4 regions of the Ochrobactrum sp. AP1BH01-1 genome follow, and region 4 is predicted to be linked to each of the others. Evidence: predicted binding sites of a transcription regulator. Region 4 holds the regulator's gene; each other region holds the start of a gene.
The links. Region 4 encodes PhoB, which activates phosphate uptake and scavenging genes when phosphate is short. Its sites were predicted from a motif close to TGTCATNNANCTGTCAT; they were not measured.
Positions count from the first base shown of each region.

Region 1: the regulator PhoB is predicted to act here: its motif matches at 1,671-1,687, upstream of ppk2 (polyphosphate kinase 2).
Region 2: the regulator PhoB is predicted to act here: its motif matches at 2,879-2,895, upstream of olsB (l-ornithine N(alpha)-acyltransferase).
Region 3: the regulator PhoB is predicted to act here: its motif matches at 1,328-1,344, upstream of J9800_RS08800 (BtaA family protein).

Region 1 is NZ_JAGPOU010000003.1:274,680-279,314, reverse strand. It holds gene J9800_RS11940 (GNAT family N-acetyltransferase) at 1-314, shown strand, start outside; gene J9800_RS11935 (ATP-binding protein) at 321-1,613, opposite strand; gene ppk2 (polyphosphate kinase 2) at 1,827-2,771, shown strand; gene J9800_RS11925 (glycosyltransferase) at 2,714-4,594, opposite strand.
Region 2 is NZ_JAGPOU010000003.1:109,666-114,300, forward strand. It holds gene mutS (DNA mismatch repair protein MutS) at 1-1,785, shown strand, start outside; gene olsB (l-ornithine N(alpha)-acyltransferase) at 1,822-2,715, opposite strand; gene lspA (signal peptidase II) at 2,987-3,469, opposite strand; gene J9800_RS11160 (TrmH family RNA methyltransferase) at 3,466-4,347, opposite strand; gene J9800_RS11165 (RsmD family RNA methyltransferase) at 4,344-4,635, opposite strand, start outside.
Region 3 is NZ_JAGPOU010000002.1:710,002-714,636, forward strand. It holds gene J9800_RS08785 (J domain-containing protein) at 1-188, opposite strand, end outside; partial or broken gene J9800_RS08790 (hypothetical protein) at 289-707, opposite strand; gene J9800_RS08795 (hypothetical protein) at 840-1,049, opposite strand; gene J9800_RS08800 (BtaA family protein) at 1,403-2,638, shown strand; gene J9800_RS08805 (class I SAM-dependent methyltransferase) at 2,640-3,332, shown strand; gene J9800_RS08810 (glycoside hydrolase family 25 protein) at 3,418-4,251, shown strand; gene J9800_RS08815 (lytic murein transglycosylase) at 4,372-4,635, shown strand, end outside.
Region 4 is NZ_JAGPOU010000005.1:283,244-287,878, reverse strand. It holds gene J9800_RS19210 (aminopeptidase) at 1-226, opposite strand, end outside; gene J9800_RS19205 (hypothetical protein) at 352-606, shown strand; gene J9800_RS19200 (cell wall hydrolase) at 701-1,651, opposite strand; gene phoB (phosphate regulon transcriptional regulator PhoB) at 2,298-2,984, opposite strand; gene phoU (phosphate signaling complex protein PhoU) at 3,104-3,826, opposite strand; gene pstB (phosphate ABC transporter ATP-binding protein PstB) at 3,888-4,635, opposite strand, start outside.

The sequences.
Region 1 (4,635 bases), on a different contig from region 4:
TTTATTGCGCAATGATCATAACGTTCGAGGACGGCACCTGGAGCAGATTTTCACCGGGAAAAGTGCTGATGTTGCGCCTGTTGTCTGCGCTCAAAGCGGATGGCTACACCGTTTTCGATCTCGGCTTTGGCGATGAGCCGTGGAAGTTCGGCGTGCGCGACCGAACGACATCCCTGCGGGACTATGTTCGCCCGGTCACTGTCCATGGACGTATGTCACTCATCCTCGCACATTATCTGGAGAGAATCAGAGCAACTTCCTTCTATAAAAAGCTGCGCCCGCTGAAATGGCGGCTGCTGCGCAAATTCGGTTAGGACGATCTAAGCCGCACGTTTCGGGAGCCGAACCATAAAGGTCGATCCTTCGCCCAACTGCGAGCGAACGACCAGACGTCCGCGATGGCGGGCAAGGATGTGTTTTACAATGGCAAGGCCAAGCCCTGTGCCCTTTTGGGCCCGGCTCGTCTCCACATTGATCCGATAGAAGCGCTCGGTCAGGCGCGGCAAATGCTCGGCGGCTATGCCCGGGCCAAAATCCTGAACCGACGCGACGACCTCCGGGGAACTGCCGCTGTCGTCTTCATCCAGCTTGACGATGACGCGCTTGCCACCCTGTCCGTATTTGCAGGCATTCTCCACGAGGTTCTGGAACACCTGAATAAGCTCGTCACGCGCCCCGGTGACCATGACAGGGTGATCCGGCAACACGCGCTCGATATGAATGTCGAGACCGGCTGCCAGCGGCGCCAGCGTATCGGCGACGTGATTGAGAATGGAAGTTACGTCGACGCATTCATTGACCGTCAGATGGGCCCGCATTTCAAGGCGCGACAGGGACAAAAGATCATCAATCAGGCGCGACATGCGTTCAGCCTGTTTCTGCATGATATCCAGGAAGCGATCGCGTGCCGCCGCGTCGTTTCGCGCTGGCCCTTGCAGAGTTTCGATAAACCCGCGGAGCGAAGCGAGCGGTGTGCGCAGCTCGTGGCTTGCATTTGCGATGAAATCCGAACGCATGCGATCGATGCGTCGCGTTTCGCTCTGGTCGCGAAACAACAGCACAAAAAGTTCGGGCCTGCCGTCCTTGCCCGGCAACGCCTTGACCATGGCCTTGAACCAGCGATCTATCGGAACGCGCTCGAAATATTCTATGCTTCGTGCTTCGCCATCTGCGATCACCCCTTGAATCAAGGCGTGCATTTCCGGCGCACGAAACCGCAGATAAAGCGCTGTGCCGGTTTCCAGCGACTGGAACGCTTCGATCGCCGCTGAATTGGTGAACAACACCGTGCCACCGTGATCGAAGACCACCATCGGGTCGGTCAAGAGATCGGCCAGACGCTCGCCGGACACTCCCGCCATTTCGTTAGGCGTTATATTCTTTACCGGCACTTCGTCTGGTTCGGTGCTTGCGACTTCGCTTGCGAGCCACACAGCGCCGAGAACAACGACGGCCAGCAGGCCTGCACGAAACCAGAAGGGGAGATCAAGGGCCAGCACGCAGACGGCAAGCACCATGCTGGCGATCACAACACCCTTGACCCGAAGAAGCGGTTCGAAAATAGACTTCTCCGCTTCAGGTTCTGGACCGGTGTGATTGCCTGCCTCGCTCATGCTGCTTCCTTCTGCGGTTATGGCTCAGACTTTAGAGCGGGATGTTGTAAGCTCAATCGTCATCCAGCCCTAAACTTTTGTTTAAGCATGATTTCACCCGAAAAACCGGTTCCCACTTTCGGAATCATGTTTTATCCGGAAATGCTCGGACGTCCTTTACGTAGCTTCCAAACAGCCCATATCATGCCTTGATATAAACGAAAGGGAATTGCCGTGGGTGACAGTTCGAAGACAGCTAACAAAAAGAAAGACAAAAAAGACGAGGCAAAACCAGGCGACAAGCCAATCAAGCTGAAAATTGGAGGTGAGGCGCGGTCGTTCGACATAAACGATCCGAAGCTGCCGAAATGGATCGATGACAATGCGTTGCTCTCAGGCGGATATCCCTATCCGTCCAAGATGAAGTCGGAAGAATATGAAGAAACGCTCGAGCGGCTTCAGATCGAGCTCGTCAAACTTCAATATTGGCTCCAGGATACTGGCGGACGCGTCATCAGCGTCTTTGAAGGCCGGGACGCTGCCGGCAAGGGCGGGACAATCTTTACGATCCGCGAGTTCATGAACCCCAGAACCGCCCGCAATGTCGCCTTGCCGAAGCCAACCGAAACCGAACAGGGACAATGGTACTTCCAGCGTTACGTCGCGCATTTTCCAACGGCTGGAGAGTTCGTCACATTTGACCGCTCCTGGTACAACCGGGCGGGCGTGGAACGCGTCATGGGCTTTTGCACGCCGACGCAGCTTGAGACATTCCTGACCGAAACGCCCGATTTCGAGCGCATGATCGTGACCGACGGCATTCACCTTTTCAAGTTCTGGCTGGATATCGCCCAGGAAATGCAGCTCAAGCGCTTTCATGAGCGGCGCCACAGCCCGCTCAAGAACTGGAAGTTCTCGCCGATGGATGTGGCCGGTATTTCGCGCTGGAATGATTATTCCGATGCATTGCACACCATGCTCGAAAGGACGGATACGGGCTACGCTCCCTGGACCATCATCCGTTCAAACGACAAGAGGCGCGCCAGACTGGCTGCAATCCGGCGCATCCTTTTGACCCTGCCTTATGAGGGAAGGGACATTCAGGCAATCGGCGCCGAGGATCAGTCAATCATCGGACGCGGCTCCACATTCATCACTTCGTCGCCGGCGGAGAGGTAAAACAGGCTCGGCTGGTGCGGTGTCTTTTCCCACAGATGCGGCACATGCACCAGCTGCCATAGCGCACGCCAGGCCGCGATTGAAATCAACACCCAATATACCGGGATTGAGAACAGGTACGCATATCCTCCCAATTCCGTTGGCTCCATCGTTCTCGCCCCGAGAAGGTAGAAACTCAGATAGGCTAACAGAATGTTCGTCAGATCGATCCCCAATAGCCAGATACTGTGTGTCGTCAGCGGCCCGAACAGCATGCTTATCAGCAGGAAAGCGAACATGGCGAGCATCAGAGGATGCAGAAGCGCCGAACCAATTATCCCCAGGGTATAAATCTGATTGACGGAAAACCTGAACCAACCAAGCTCGCGCCAGGTATTGTGCGGCTGGCGTCCGTGGACGAGCCATGTCTGCATCCAGCCCTTGAGCCAGCGTGTCCGCTGCTTGCGCCAGACATCATAGTTTACGGGCGCATCTTCAATCGTACCACGCGTGATGACACCGATACGATAACCAAAACGAGCAAGCCTCACACCGAGATCGGCATCTTCCGTGACGTTGTAGGCATCCCAGCCCCCAACCTCTTCCAGACAAGACCGCCGGAAATGGTTGGAAGTCCCGCCGAGCGGAATAACATGTCCCCGAGAAGCAAGCCAAGGCAGCAGCCCGCGGAAAAGCGCGGCATACTCGAACGCAAACATTCGCGTCAGAAGATTATCGCGAAAATTCCCGATAATCAGCGGGGCTTGTACGCAGGCCAGCTTGTCGCCCTCGACCTGAAAAGTCTGCCATGCTTCAAGCAATTGATCAGGATGCGGACGGTCCTCGGCATCGAAGACTGCGACAATCTCGCCCCGGGCAAACTGCAATGCATAATTCAATGCCTTCGGTTTCGTCTTCGGCCCGCCGGACGGCACGAGAACCAGTTCAAAATTCGATGGCAGCCGCACACGACGTATAGCCGCTATCGTATCAAAGTCGTCCTTCTCGCAGACAAGCTTGATGTCGAGTTTGCTGGCAGGCCAGTTCAGCCGTTTCAAGCTCGTTACAAGCTGGCCTATCACCTCCTGCTCCCGATAGAGCGGCACCAGGACGGAATAGATCGGTAAATCGCGCGGCCTGCTTTTCCTGATTTCCAGAAATTTCAGCCGACGTCCGGCGACCGCTGCGAACAGACGGATCATGACGCATCCGAAGAAGAATATCGACAGCGCCACGTGGAGAACAAGGAGAGTGGTCGCAGGCCAATTGAAGATGCAGGCGAAAAACGCATAAACCGCCATCGCGATTATAAATGCCTGCGGCGTATCCAGAACGCGCGAGGCGGAAAGCGATTGTGGTGTCATTTCATAGGCTCTGGCGATCAGATCCTTCTGATGTCGTTGCCGCATGACCTGCTTCAAAAGCGTGGGCGTGCAAATCCGTATTCGGTTCTTCAATTGCGGTGTTGCAAGAATATAATCCCGAAGCGTTTTGATGCGATTTTCCGATGGAGCTATATAGAGATAACTGCCTCCGTCTGCGCCGAGCACCATAACCTGCCCGACATCGATAAAAGCCGATGGCTTCTCTTCGCCCGATACGAAAATACGGGACGGTAGAGCTTCGTTTGTGAACTCGACCCCCAAAAGGTCGGCGATAGCTGCATAAATGACCGTTTCTGCAACGTCACCTCGCTGAACCAGTTCCACACAAAATGATGTCCCATGGCGAGCAGCCGCACTATATGCCCCCAGCAACGCCTCTCTCGATATGCCACATTGTTCCAGTCTGGCAGATATGGCGCTGCATATCTCCAGATCGAACGCAGTCGATACACTACTCATAGTACCCCCGCACTACTGAATATTTGTGATTTATATTTTAG
Region 2 (4,635 bases), on a different contig from region 4:
AAGTCCATTGACCGCACCGTTACCGGAGGCGGTGCGCGGCTCCTCGCCGAACGTCTGACGGCACCGCTCACCAATCCGAAGGAAATCGCGCTGAGGCTCGATTCTGTTTCCTGGTTCCTGAGCGAACCGCCGCTCTGCGAAGCCATGCGCGCTGAACTGAAAGGCGTGCCGGATATGCCGCGCGCGCTCTCGCGTCTTGCTGTCGGGCGCGGCGGACCGCGCGATCTGGGCGGCCTTGCCCGGGGCTTCGAGGCCGCGCACACTATTGCAAGCCTGTTGGAAAGTGCCTTGCTGCCGGACGAGTTGGCCCGTGCCCGCGATGCGGTCAGCGCCATGCCTGCCATCTTCACCGCCCATCTCGACCGGGCCTTGGCCGATGAACTGCCGCTTCTGAAACGCGACGGCGGTTTCGTGCGCGCAGGCTATAATGCCGAGCTGGATGAAATGCGGGCCTTGCGTGACCAGTCGCGCCGGGTAATCGCCGGACTGCAAGCCGACTATATCGAAGAGACCGGTATCAAGTCTCTGAAGATCAAGCACAACAACGTGCTTGGCTATTTCATCGAGGTGACGGCCAACAATGCCGGAGCAATGACGGATACGGATGAGGCCAAGGGCCGCTTCATCCATCGCCAGACCATGGCCAACGCCATGCGCTTTACCACGACCGAACTGGCAGAGCTGGAAAGCAAGATCGCCAACGCTGCCGACCGCGCCTTGTCTATCGAGCTTGCCGTGTTTGAGGAATTGACAGCGGAAGCCGTCTCCCATGCCGACAGCATCCGCGCGGCAGCATCGGCGCTCGCGGTTTTTGACGTTTCGGCAGCGCTTGCCGTGCTGGCGGAAGAGCAGGGCTATTGCCGCCCACAGGTGGATGACAGCCTGTCTTTCAACATCGTGGCTGGTCGTCACCCGGTCGTCGAACAGGCTTTGCGGCGGCAGGCGGCCAACCCGTTCGTCGCCAATGATTGCGATCTCTCCCCGCAAAAGGATGGCGGGAACGGTGCGATCTGGCTTCTCACCGGCCCGAACATGGGCGGTAAGTCGACCTTCCTGCGCCAGAATGCGCTGATCGCTATTCTTGCGCAGATGGGTTCCTTCGTCCCTGCCGGTTCTGCGCAGATCGGTGTCGTGGACCGGCTGTTCAGCCGCGTTGGTGCTTCCGACGATCTGGCGCGCGGGCGCTCCACCTTCATGGTCGAAATGGTGGAAACGGCTGCGATCCTCAATCAGGCGGGCGAACGTTCGCTGGTGATCCTCGATGAGATCGGGCGCGGTACGGCGACTTTCGACGGACTGTCTATCGCGTGGGCGGCAGTCGAATATCTGCATGAGAAGAACCGCTGCCGTGCGCTGTTTGCCACGCATTTCCACGAAATGACCGCACTTTCGGAAAAGCTGGAGCGGCTTTCCAATGTCACCATGCGCGTCAAGGAATGGGACAATGATGTCGTCTTCCTGCATGAAGTGGCGAAAGGTGCTGCCGACCGGTCCTATGGCGTGCAGGTGGCGCGTCTGGCAGGACTGCCCGAAGCGGTCGTCAACCGCGCCCGCGACGTGCTGCACCAGCTCGAAGCTGGGGAAACCTCCGGCAAGGCGGACAAGCTGATCGATGATCTGCCGCTGTTCTCGGTCGTCTTGCAGCAGGAAAAGCCGAAGCAGCAGGTTCAGGCCAAAGACAGTGAACTGGCGAAGGCGGTCGCCGCCATCAGCCCGGATGAGCTGACGCCGCGCGAAGCGCTGGACCTGATCTACAAATTGAAGGAATTGGCAGGAAAGGCGTGAAAGTAAAAAGGCGAAGCTGGTGCTTCGCCTTTTCTTTTACACAAAACGGTTCGCTTCAGCGCCGTAATAGGTAATGTAGCGACTGGAAATACGCTCAATCGGCAGAATGATGAAGACATCGGTGGTGCCGAAGGCTTCGTCGATCACCGCGCCATCCCCGATCATCGCACCAAGACGCAGATATCCCTTTACCAGCGGCGGCATCGAGAAGAGTGCAACCTTGTTGTTGATGGCTTCCTTCGGCATCAGGTCCATGGCCTGATAGCGGTGAGGCAGAGCGCGCACGTCCCAGTCCGGCGTTGCCCGGCAGTTGTGATAGAGGAACGACAGGCCGAGTGCGTGAGCGGCAGGCACAGCCCCATGGAACGAGGCGCAGCCGAACATCACATCGATGGAATGGCGGCGGCAATAGGCCCAGGCGCCTTGCCACAGAAGTTCAACGGTGCGCTTGGAACGATATTCCGCCTTCACGCAGGAGCGACCCAACTCAAGCAGACGAAGATTCGGGCGCGAAAGGGCGAGGCGCTGCACGTCATATTCATCGGCGGAGTAGAAACCGAGCGCCTTTTCCGCCTGATCGCTGCGCATCAGGCGGTAGGTGCCGACAATCTGCTGGTGCTCCGGCACGGGCAGGGCAGTATCGTAAACGAGAAGATGATCGCAAATGGCGTCGAAGCGGTCGGCGTCGCGAAGTTCCACGGCTTCGATGCTTTCGCGGCGCGCACCCATTTCGTCGAAGAAGACACGAAAGCGCAATTCCTGCGCGGCTTCCACGGCCTCAAGTGAATTGGCAAGCCGAACTTCCAGCGATCCGATGCGTCCCAGAACAATGGGATCGCTACCGGACGCGAACAGCGCCTGTTGTGCTTCTAAGCCTGACATGACGGTATCATCAATGATTTGCTGGTCCATTCCAAGCAGTACTGTCATGATGATGGCTCCTGATTTGTCTATTCACGTATTCCTGAATGGCTTTCCCACTGATATTTCAGCAAGTGCCATTCCAATCCGCGTTCGGACAGATTGCGTGGACGCGACGTCCAGTTCGGCCGAAGCATTACAGATTCAGTGCTACGCGAGGATGACAGAAGCATGTCACCAATGTGTCAATTCAGGTGGCTGGACCTTATCCTCTTCAAAAAGCTTCTAATTTCACGAGATCAAATTATGCGAAAGGCCGAAACCGTTCAAGCGGCCTCATTCAGCGAGCGGCCCGCTCGCGCCGCCAGCCGAGAAACTCCTCAAGAATGATGAGCCCGGCACCGATGGTTATGAACGTGTCGGCAAGATTGAACACGGCGAATGACCATGTCGGCAGGTGGAACAGAATATAATCCACGACATAGCCATGCATGACGCGGTCGATGAGATTGCCGATGGCGCCGCCCACGACAAGCGCAAAACCGTAACGTGCAAAGATGCGGTCCGGCGCGTTGGTCCACCAGAGATAAAGCACGAACAAGATAACTGCGGCGGTGATTGCCACCAGTCCCCAGTCGTGCAGCCAGGCCAGCATGGAAAAGGCAATGCCTTCATTATGGGTGCGGAACAATGCGAGGAACGGCAGGAGGTCGATCTGCTGGCCGTAGCCCATCCGTGTCTCCACCAGATGCTTGACGCCCTGATCGATCAATATGGTGAGAATGACGACAAAAAGTGAGGACCAGACCGCATGTCGCTTCATTCAGAAGCCCTTTCATCAAGCGTGAGCGCGTCGCGACGGATTTCGTAGAGCATCACGCCGGTGGCGATGGCAAGATTGAGAGAATCGGCGCGCCCTGCTTGCGGAATGCGTGCAAGCTTGTCGCAAGCACCGGCAAGGCTGTCCGGCAGGCCCTGCTGTTCATTGCCCATCATCAGAACGACCGGTTTGCTGGCATAGGGAATGGTGCGATAGTCGACAGCACCTTTCAGGTGAGTGCCGACGACAAGGCCGGAAAAGCCTTTGCGCCAGTTGAGGAAATCGGCTTCGCTCACCTTATAGAGCGGCATGGAAAAGACCGAGCCCATGGTGGCGCGCACGGTCTCCAGCGAATAAGGATCAGTTGTGTCGCCGATCAGAATAACGCCCTTGGCACCGACCGCATCGGCGGTACGGATGACGGTGCCCAGATTGCCGGGGTCGCGTACGCGGTCGAGCGCGATATAAACGTCGTTGCCCTTCGGCTTGAGGCTTGCAAGCGGACGATACTGCTGCTCGAAGACGCCGACCACCATCTGCGGATTGTCGCGTCGCGTGATGGCCGAAATGACCTTTTCGGTCACTTCCAGCACCAGTCCACCCTTGGCGAAGGTGCGCGCTGCAACCTGCTCAACCATTTTGTTGCCCTTGCCGGATTTCGCAAAGACAAGCGTCTTGATGCGCCAGTCCTGTTCCAGCGCGTCGATGACAAGCTTCAGCCCTTCAGCCAGAAACACGCCCTGCTGGTCGCGGAATTTTTTCAGCGCCAGCGAGCGAAGGTCCTTCACAATGGGATTGGTGAGGCTGGTAACTTCCTTGACCTGACCGACTTTTGAATATTCGCCCCGTGGGCCTTTTGAGAAATCGTCGTCACGGCTCATTTTGCTACCCAGCGGCTGAACATGGATGTGGAAAGCGCGCGCCCGCCCGTCTGATCGCTAGAGCGTTCACGCAGAATAAGTTCGCCCGATTCGACCGTGCCGCCAAGGCCGGTGAAACGGTCGCGCATCAGCTCATGAATGGCGAAGAAGGATGCGCGGATCGAATAGGCAGTCAGAATGACGGCCAGCGGCTTCGGCGTCAGGATCGACCGGCATGTATCGACCATTGCGGGCAGATGCTCGAACAATTGCCAGACCTCGCCGCTCGGTCCGCGCCCATAGGCAGGC
Region 3 (4,635 bases), on a different contig from region 4:
TCCTGGGTGACAACCCCGTCGGCCTTGGCCATCTTGGCGGAGAGCGCGATCATCGCGATGGAGAAAGCCACCCGGCGGCGCGTGTCGGCATCGCCTTCAAAAACGGTGCGCACGGCTTCGATAACGCCAGTAATGGCATTCGACGCCACCGATGTGACGAATTCACCAATGCGGACCCAAATCGACATGAGACTTTTCTATAGAATTCCGGACGGGCTGAAAACCGCCCACGCGGGCGAAAGTCGAAAAAACAAATATTTAGAAAGAATATCGAGCCGAAGGCTTACATTATTGCTGGGGTTGGCGGTCGTTGAAAGAGCGCTGCGCGACAGCAGCCGCAGCCTCTCCTGCCGCTTGTGCCTGCTCATCCGTCTGACCTACGGACTGGGCGGCAGCGACCGCATTTGCGCGCGCCCGTTCAATGGCGGCGGCTTTTTCTTCCGGGGTTACGACGCCTGAACTCTCGCGAAGCGATTTGACCAGATCAGGACCTTTTTCAGTGCCCGTGCTTTCTGCCGGTTTGGCAGGTTGCGATATGGCGGCAGCGCCCTTTTCGCCACCATTGGTCGTGGCAGCGGTCTCGTCATCGCCCTTCCCGCAGGCAGCAAGCGCAACGAGAACGATCGCAGAGATAAAAAACAGAAAGTTACGGTTCATGACGAAAGCCATAACCGAACGCAGCCTGCGTTGAAACACGGAAAACACAGAATGCCCGTGTTTTCCCGCTGTGCTTGCTTTAACGTCCATATCAAACCCAAAACTGCCGGCCAAAGCCGTCATGCACGGATGGCGACCCGAAACCGGATCGCCATCCGCTCGCAAAAGCACTCATCACCAACTTAGTTGGACGGTGCCGTCCCCGTGCCCGGCGTCGATGGGGCCGGTGTGGACGGTGCTGGTGTAGTCGGCGCTGGCGTCGTGTCATTGTTTGAAGGCGCTGCCGGCGTGGATGGTGCCGGTGCGGTATTCGTGTCGTCCTTCTTGTCGTTGCAAGCAGCAAGACCGAGAAGTGATACGGCGGCGACGGAAGCAATCAGAAACTTCTTCACGTAGGCTCTCCTTCCTAAGTTAGGCTCTTGGCCTGGTTTCAGGCATCAAATGGCAAGATTGCCAAACGCCTCTCTGTTTCTCCGTGCGTGGCCGATTTGCCGGCCAGTCAACTTTGCGGTCGTTCATCGACACAGAGGTCCTGTCGACTTGAAACTCTCACACGAAAAAACGACAACAGCGCGAAAAAGTTCTCTCAAATAGTCTTACTGAACGTAATAAAGCGACAGTATTACAGAGCTGTAGCCGCTTTTTCCTCGTTATAAGCCCGCAATTTTTTCGTCACGTCCCTGTCATTGGACGGTGTTTAACTTCGCAAAATCGAAGTCGGGTTTCGTGTTTAGGGGAACTTTTGATGACTGACAGTGCAGCAGGCGGCACAATTCTCAAACGTGCTGTGACACAAAACAACGCACTCTCGCGGGCCGGCTTTTCCGAAAGGTTGTTCGCCTGGCTGTTCAAGGGACTGGTCTATCCGCAGATATGGGAGGACCCGGAAGTCGATATGGCGGCGCTCGCCATCAAGCCGGGTCACCGCATCGTCACGATCGCATCGGGCGGCTGTAACGCGCTTTCCTATCTGACCGCCGATCCGGCCCGCATCGAAGCCGTCGACCTCAACGAAGCCCATGTCGCCTTCAACCGGCTGAAGCTGGCGGCACTGAAGCATCTGCCCGATTATCAGGCCTTCTACCGCTTCTATGGCAAGGCCCACGACAAGACCAACCTCGCCGCCTACAAGCGCTTCATCCGCCCGCACCTCGACAGCGAGAGCCGCGCCTATTGGGAAAAGCGCAAGTGGAACGGCCGCCAGCGCATTTCCATTTTCTGGCGCGATCTCTATCGCCACGGCCTGCTCGGCGTCTTCATCGGCATGGGGCATCGCGTGGCGCGGCTCTATGGTATCGATCCGCGCGACATCTTGAAGGCGCGCACGATGGAAGAACAGCGCAGCTTCTTCGACACGGCTCTGGCGCCGCTTTTTGAAAAACGCATGGTGCGCTGGGCAACAGCCCGCAAATCGTCCCTGTTCGGGCTTGGCATACCGCCGCAGCAATATGACGCCCTCGCCACCGCTGGGAATGGCGACATGGCGCTTGTCCTGCGAAGCCGCCTGGAAAAACTTGCCTGCGGCTTTCCGCTGACCGAAAACTATTTCGCCTGGCAGGCTTTCGGACGTGGCTATAGCGGCGACGAGGAAACGGGGCCGCTGCCGCCCTATCTGTCCCGCGCCAATTTCGAAACGGTGCGCGCCCGCGCTGACCGAATGACGGTCCAGAACGCCAATTATACCGACTTTCTGGCAGCAAAGCCTGCGGCTTCCGTCGATCGCTATATCCTTCTCGACGCGCAGGACTGGATGAATGACAGCCAGCTCAACGGGGTCTGGAGCGAGATCACCCGCACCGCCGCGCCCGGGGCGCGGGTGATTTTCCGCACCGCCGCCGAACCGAGTCTGCTTCCCGGACGTGTCGCGCCGGAAATTCTCGACCGATGGGATTATCGCGCCGAGGAATCACGCGCCCTTCATGATCGCGACCGGTCCTCGATCTATGGCGGTTTCCATCTTTATGTCTTGAAGGATGCCTGACATGTTGCGCAGCCCATGGAGCGTTCAGGGTATCGACCACGCGGGCCTCATGGACCGGGTGTACCGCCGCCAGCGGCACTTCTACGATGCAACCCGCAAATACTATCTTCTGGGTCGCGACCCCATGATTGCAGGGCTGAACGTTCCCCGGAACGGCACAGTTCTGGAGATCGGCTGCGGCACAGGCCGCAATCTGGTGAAAACCGCCGAACACTATCCCGACGCCCAGCTCTTCGGCATCGATATTTCCGCGGAAATGCTGGATACGGCCCGCCGGGCGGCTGAACGCGCAGGTATTGAAGACCGTGTCCGCCTTGACCGTGCCGATGCAGCGCAATTCGATCCGGAGCGACTGTTCGGGCAGAAGGGCTTCGACCGGATTTTCATTTCCTATGCAGTGTCGATGATCCCGCAATGGCAGTCGGTCATTCGGGAAAGCATCCGGCACCTCAGTCCGGGCGGCGAATTGCATATCGTCGATTTCGGCGATCAGGCCCGCCTGCCCCGCTGGTTTGGAAAAGCGCTTTTCCAATGGCTGGAATGGTTTCATGTCACACCGCGCAGCGACCTGTTTGCAGTTTGCGAACAGCTCGCGCAGGAAAACAGTGCCGCCGTTGAAAAGCGCATTCTGTATCGCGGTTTTGCCTGGATAGCGGTTATTCGTTCAGCCGCGCCGTTCACCCCCACAGATTAGCAGCAAACTTGCCCGTCAGACTGGTGACGTTCGCCTCTGGATCGCGTAACCGTTAGGGGACTGATTCGCGACACGGAACCACTATATGAACCGTCTGGCCAGCTGCAGCATTCTCGCCCTCGGCGCTTTACTTCTCTCCGCCTGCACCACGGTGGATTACGATTTTTCCGATGTAAAGAAATCAGGTGGTTCAGTGGCCCGCATCGCACCGCCATCCGGCCCTGTGAAAGCGCCACGCTTTGGCGACCGCGATCCGCACAGCTGGACGGGGAAAACGCCATGGCATTATCCAATTCATGGCACCGATGTTTCCAAATATCAGACCAATATCGACTGGAGTGCTGCGCGCGCCAGCGGCATTTCCTTCGCCTTCATCAAGGCGACGGAAGGCGGCGACCGGGTCGATGACCGCTTTCAGGAACACTGGAACGGCGCTCGTCAGGCGGGCATTGCGCGGAGCGCCTATCACTTCTACTATTTCTGCCGTCCGGCAATCGAACAGGCGCGCTGGTATATCCAGAATGTGCCGCGTGACCCGGGCGCCCTTCCGCCCGTTCTCGATATGGAATGGAACCCGCAATCGCCAACCTGCAAGCTGCGCCCCAACGCGGCGGTCGTGCGCAAGGAGATGCGCATCTTCCTGCAAGCGCTGGAAAAGCATTACGGCAAGCGCCCCATCATCTACACCACGGTCGATTTCTTCGATGACAACGATCTGCGGCAGATGGCGGATTATCCGTTCTGGTTGCGCTCCGTTGCCGGTCATCCCGACGAGAAATACGGTCCCCATCCGTGGACGTTCTGGCAATATACCGGCACTGGCTCCATTCCCGGCATCAAGGGCGACGCCGACATCAACGTCTTCGCAGGTGACGCCAATTCGTGGAAAAAGTGGCTGGAAAGCAACAAGGTCCGCTAACACGGCCCGGTTTGGCGGTTCACACCAAGTTTTGCTTCATTTCCGGGGCTTGTTGGGGCAATAGCAAAACAATCCTCGGAAGGGAGCTGCCTGCTCCCGGTTTATTAGTGTGAGTTACCAATGAAGTTGTTTGCTTCAGTTATCGCAGCCGCCTTGCTTGCGTCGACAGCCATGTCCAATGCACAGGCCACCGCATCTCCGGCGCCTGCTGCCGCGCCAGCTGAAAACGCCGTCAGTCTTCCAAAGCCCGAATGCGAGATCGACTTCGGCCAGTGGATGGACAATCTGACCAAGGAAGCCCGCGACGCCGGTGTTGGTGAAAAGGGCATCGCCGAGCTGCACAAGGCCATGCTTGAGCAGAAGGTGCTCGACCGCGACCGCAAG
Region 4 (4,635 bases):
AACGGGCGAGCGTCATTTCGTCATCCGCGAAGAATGGCGTTACCAACCCGGCTCCGGCCTTGTAGGCATGTTTGGCGATGAGCCGGACCAGCGGCAACGCGACGACGGGTGCCGTAATGACGAGATCCTGCCCCTCGCGCAATTGCAGACCGACACGAACGGCGACTTCCGCAAGACGTTCGAGTTTCACCGGATCGATGACTGGATTCAGCTGTTCATGAGCCATGGGTGGAAGACCTCTTTGGATATGGAATCACCGGCAGTTTATCAGACGGCATAATTTCACCACCTTTTTTCCTGCCTTTTACGCTATAGTATTCTTGCGGTCAGTTGCAGAGAAAGCAGAAAGCAATGAATAAGAAAGTGCTTATCTTACTGGGCGTTACCGGTGTTCTGGCCGGCTGCGTGACGATGACGCCCGAACAGCGTCGCGCAGCAGACGAGCAGACTTGCCAAAGCTATGGTTTCAAACCCAGGACCGACGCTTTCGCCAACTGCCTCATGCGGCTCGACCTCGATCGCAGGGCCGACAGGCGAGCGTGGCAGAACCAGGCCGATTTCTATGATGCTCCGATGGTCATCTACCGTCCAGTCTACCGGCCCTGACACCTTCGCTGAAAACGACTGCTGCCCTGAAAGCAAAACGCCGGTCTGGTTGAACGAGACCGGCGTTGCAGATTGTCGATTGTAAAAGCGCTGATTATAGCGGCGCTTCCGGCCGGTCCTGAGACAGGAGAAGCGCGCCGATCGCGTCGGCCTGCTTCTGGCTTGCGAGGGCATAACCGAGCGAAGCCGATTGCGGAGCAGAAGTATCGAACTGCGACTGGTAGGAGGCCACCTGCACGGGCTGCTGCTCCTCTCGAGCCGCCGCAATACCGCGATGACGGGCCAGACGGTCACCACGAGCCTGTGGACCGGCACCGGTATTCTGTTCTGCGTCCTGAGCCTTTGCAGCTTCTGCGAGCGCCACCTGAACGGTTGGCTCTGTTCCCGGAACCGGACCAGTCTGCGGCAGGGTCACGTCGTAGGATGCATCCTGCGGAACGGAAGGCGATTGCGGTGAATAGGCGAGAGCAAGGTTGTATGGTTCCTGCGGGACCGGATTTTGCAGCGAGCCGTCGCGATTGCGCTTTTCGTAGAAGGAATTGCCGCCAGCAACGAGCACATAGTGCATGTTGTTGTATGGGAACCTCAGGCCCGCCGTGTGGAAGAACATGGCGTTCTTGAGCTTTGGATGACGCTGGCCCTTCAACACTGCGTCGGCAGTGGCCTGAACATCGGGCAGCGCTTTGGAATCCATCTTGCGGGTGAGAACACCGGGCGCGAACTGGTTCTTCTGGCCGACGACGCCGCAAATCGTATCAGGATACCGGCCCGATGCGAGACGGTTCATGACGACGGTGCCGACAGCGAGAAGCCCATCGGAACTCGAACGGTTGGACTCGAAGAACATTGCGCGTTCAAGGCATTCCTTGTCACGTGCCGTGTAGGTATAGGTCTTCACGCCATTGACGGACTTGACATGGCTTGCCGCCATCTTTTCCGAATTGGCTTTTCCCGTGTTTCCGGTCGTCGTACAGCCGGTGACCGCGAAAAGCGCGACCAGCAGCCCGATAAGAACGGGCAATTTCCACTTCGCGGCGCGCGTCAATGGCTCAATCTCATGTTAGGACCCTTAACTGATCCAGTCATCCACTCAGGCGAATACATCTGAAACGATGCATGCGAATGTCTGACTGCGGTGCAAGTCAAAGAGGACGAAGATCAAAAATCACACGCCCTACTGTCGCTCAATCGAATTCAAGGTTTTGGAATTTTTAGGCCAAAAAAAGGCGAAGGGTCAAATCCCAACGATGATGGAAGCGGTTGGACAGCCCGCAAACAATTTCGAATCGATAATGCGAATATGCCTACAACCCCTTAAAATATATTAATAATTTCTTAACGGGAATTGCGAATTCAGGTAAGATATTGATTTCATGGGATTCAAATTCTTTCAATACACGCCTTATCGCTGCCTTAATTCGCTTCTTCTTGGACAGTTTTTCAATCCACATTCCCAGTGCTTGAAATGATCTGCGGAAATTCTGTTTCCCGTGGGTTCCGCCTATCCCTTTCAACTTTGGAGACACATTTGTAACAACGTGTGAAATCGGGTGACTGGCGCCGGTTTTCGGCCATGCCAATGCGAATCGGGTCAGCGAACCGCGTGAGTGATCACCAGCAAGACGACCCGCCACGAGGGACGTGGCGGGCCGATCAAGAGCTGTATTTGAGAGTTTGAATGACTGTGTCGATCAACCGAAAGAATAACCGGCGCCGCGAACGGTGCGGATCGGATCGAGCGCACGACCGACATTGATCGCCTTGCGCAGCCGTCCGACATGGACGTCCACCGTGCGATCATCCACATAGATGTCGGGCCCCCAAACGCCATCCAGAAGCTGGCTGCGCGAGAAGACACGGCCAGGCGACATCATGAAATATTCGAGCAGCCGGAATTCCGTCGGTCCGAGACGGACCTCCTTTTCCTTGCGGTAAACACGATGCTGCTGACGGTCGAGAACAAGATCGCCCACTTTCAGCACATGGGAGAGGATACTCGGATTGGACCGGCGCAGCATCGCCTTGACGCGCGCCAGAAGTTCCGGCGTTGAAAATGGCTTTACGACATAATCATCAGCGCCGACGCTCAAGCCGCGAACACGTTCGCTTTCCTCGCCCCGCGCCGTCAGCATGATGATCGGCAGGCGTTCGGTTTCCGGCCATTGGCGCAAGCGGCGGCAAAGCTCGATGCCCGAAACACCCGGCAGCATCCAGTCGAGGATGAGCAGATCCGGCACATTCTCGCGCAATGCGATTTCGGCCTCGTCGCCGCGCAGCATTGTATCGACCTGGTAGCCCTCTGCTTCAAGATTGTAGCGAAGCAGAACGCTCAGCGCCTCTTCGTCTTCTACCACAGCGATTTTGGGTGCCTGTGACATCCAGTATTTCCCTATCCAAATTCGGCGGGCGGTGGATACAATCCCCCCAATCGACCGCGTGCCGCCGCGCTATTCACACATTCTCAACCGCAGGACTCCGAGGTCCGGTCGGATGCAGTTCAGGGTTTACGCGCCTCATCCACGACAATACCGTGGCTCAGGTCTTCCTTGGGTCGCTCAGCCGGCATTTGCAGGCCGGTCACGATGTAATAAACGGTTTCCGCGATATTGGTCGCATGGTCGCCTATGCGCTCGATATTCTTGGCGCAGAACAGAAGATGCGTGCAGGCGGAGATATTGCGCGGATCTTCCATCATGTAGGTAAGCAGTTCTCGGAACAGCGACGTATACATGGCATCAATCTCGTCATCGCGGTCGCGAACGACGTTGATCTGCTGCACCGAACGCGATGCATAAGCGTCGAGAACGTCTTTCAGCTGGGTCAGTGCCAGTTCGGCCAGCGTTTCCAGACCGCGATAGAGCTTTACCGGCTGGCGCGATTCCGAAACGGCAGCAACACGCTTGGCAATGTTCTTGCCGAGATCGCCGACGCGCTCCAGATCGGCTGAAATACGGATCGAGCCGATGATCTCGCGCAGGTCCACGGCCATGGGCTGGCGCTTGGCGATGATCATCACGGCCTTGTCGTCGATCTCGCGTTCGCTGGCATCCAGAATGAGATCGTCGGAGATGACGCGCTGTGCGAGCGCATTGTCCGCATTGACGATAGCGGTGACCGACTGCTCGACCATGCGTTCTGCATGTCCGCCCATTTCGGCGATCTTGTGGGTGAGAAACTTCAATTCCTCATCATAGGAGCGAACGGTATGCTGAGACGGCATAGTAAGACCTCGTAATATAAATTGCGGGGAAGCCGCACTGTCTGTTGAGCGCAGTTCCGGATCAGCCGAAGCGTCCGGTGATGTAATCCTGCGTGCGCTTTTCGGTCGGCGCGGTGAACATGGTTTCCGTGTCGCCCACTTCCACCAGATTGCCGAGATGGAACATGGCCGTACGTTGCGAAACGCGCGCCGCCTGCTGCATGGAATGCGTGACGATCACGATGGTATAGTTCTGCCGCAATTCGTCGATCAGCTCTTCCACCTTTGCGGTTGCGATCGGGTCGAGCGCCGAGCACGGTTCGTCCATGAGGATGACTTCCGGGCTGACCGCAATCGCGCGCGCAATGCAAAGGCGCTGCTGCTGGCCGCCGGAAAGGCCTGTACCGGCATCGTGCAGACGATCCTTCACTTCCTCGAACAGGCTCGCCTTCTGCAAGCTCGTCACGACGATTTCCTCCAGATCGGTCTTGGTACGGGCAAGACCGTGGATGCGCGGACCGTAGGCCACATTTTCGAAGATCGACTTCGGAAACGGGTTCGGCTTCTGGAACACCATGCCGACGCGGGCCCGCAGTTCAACGACATCGATCTTCGGATCGTAAATGTCCTCATTGTCGAGCGTGATCTTGCCGCCAACCCTGCAACCTTCGATCGTATCGTTCATGCGGTTGAGCGAACGCAGGAAGGTAGACTTGCCGCAACCGGAAGGGCCGATCAGCGCCGTGACCATCTTTTCCTGGATATCCAGATCGACGTCGAACAGCGCCTGCTTCTCACCATAAAACACGCAGACCTTGTCGCCGCGCATC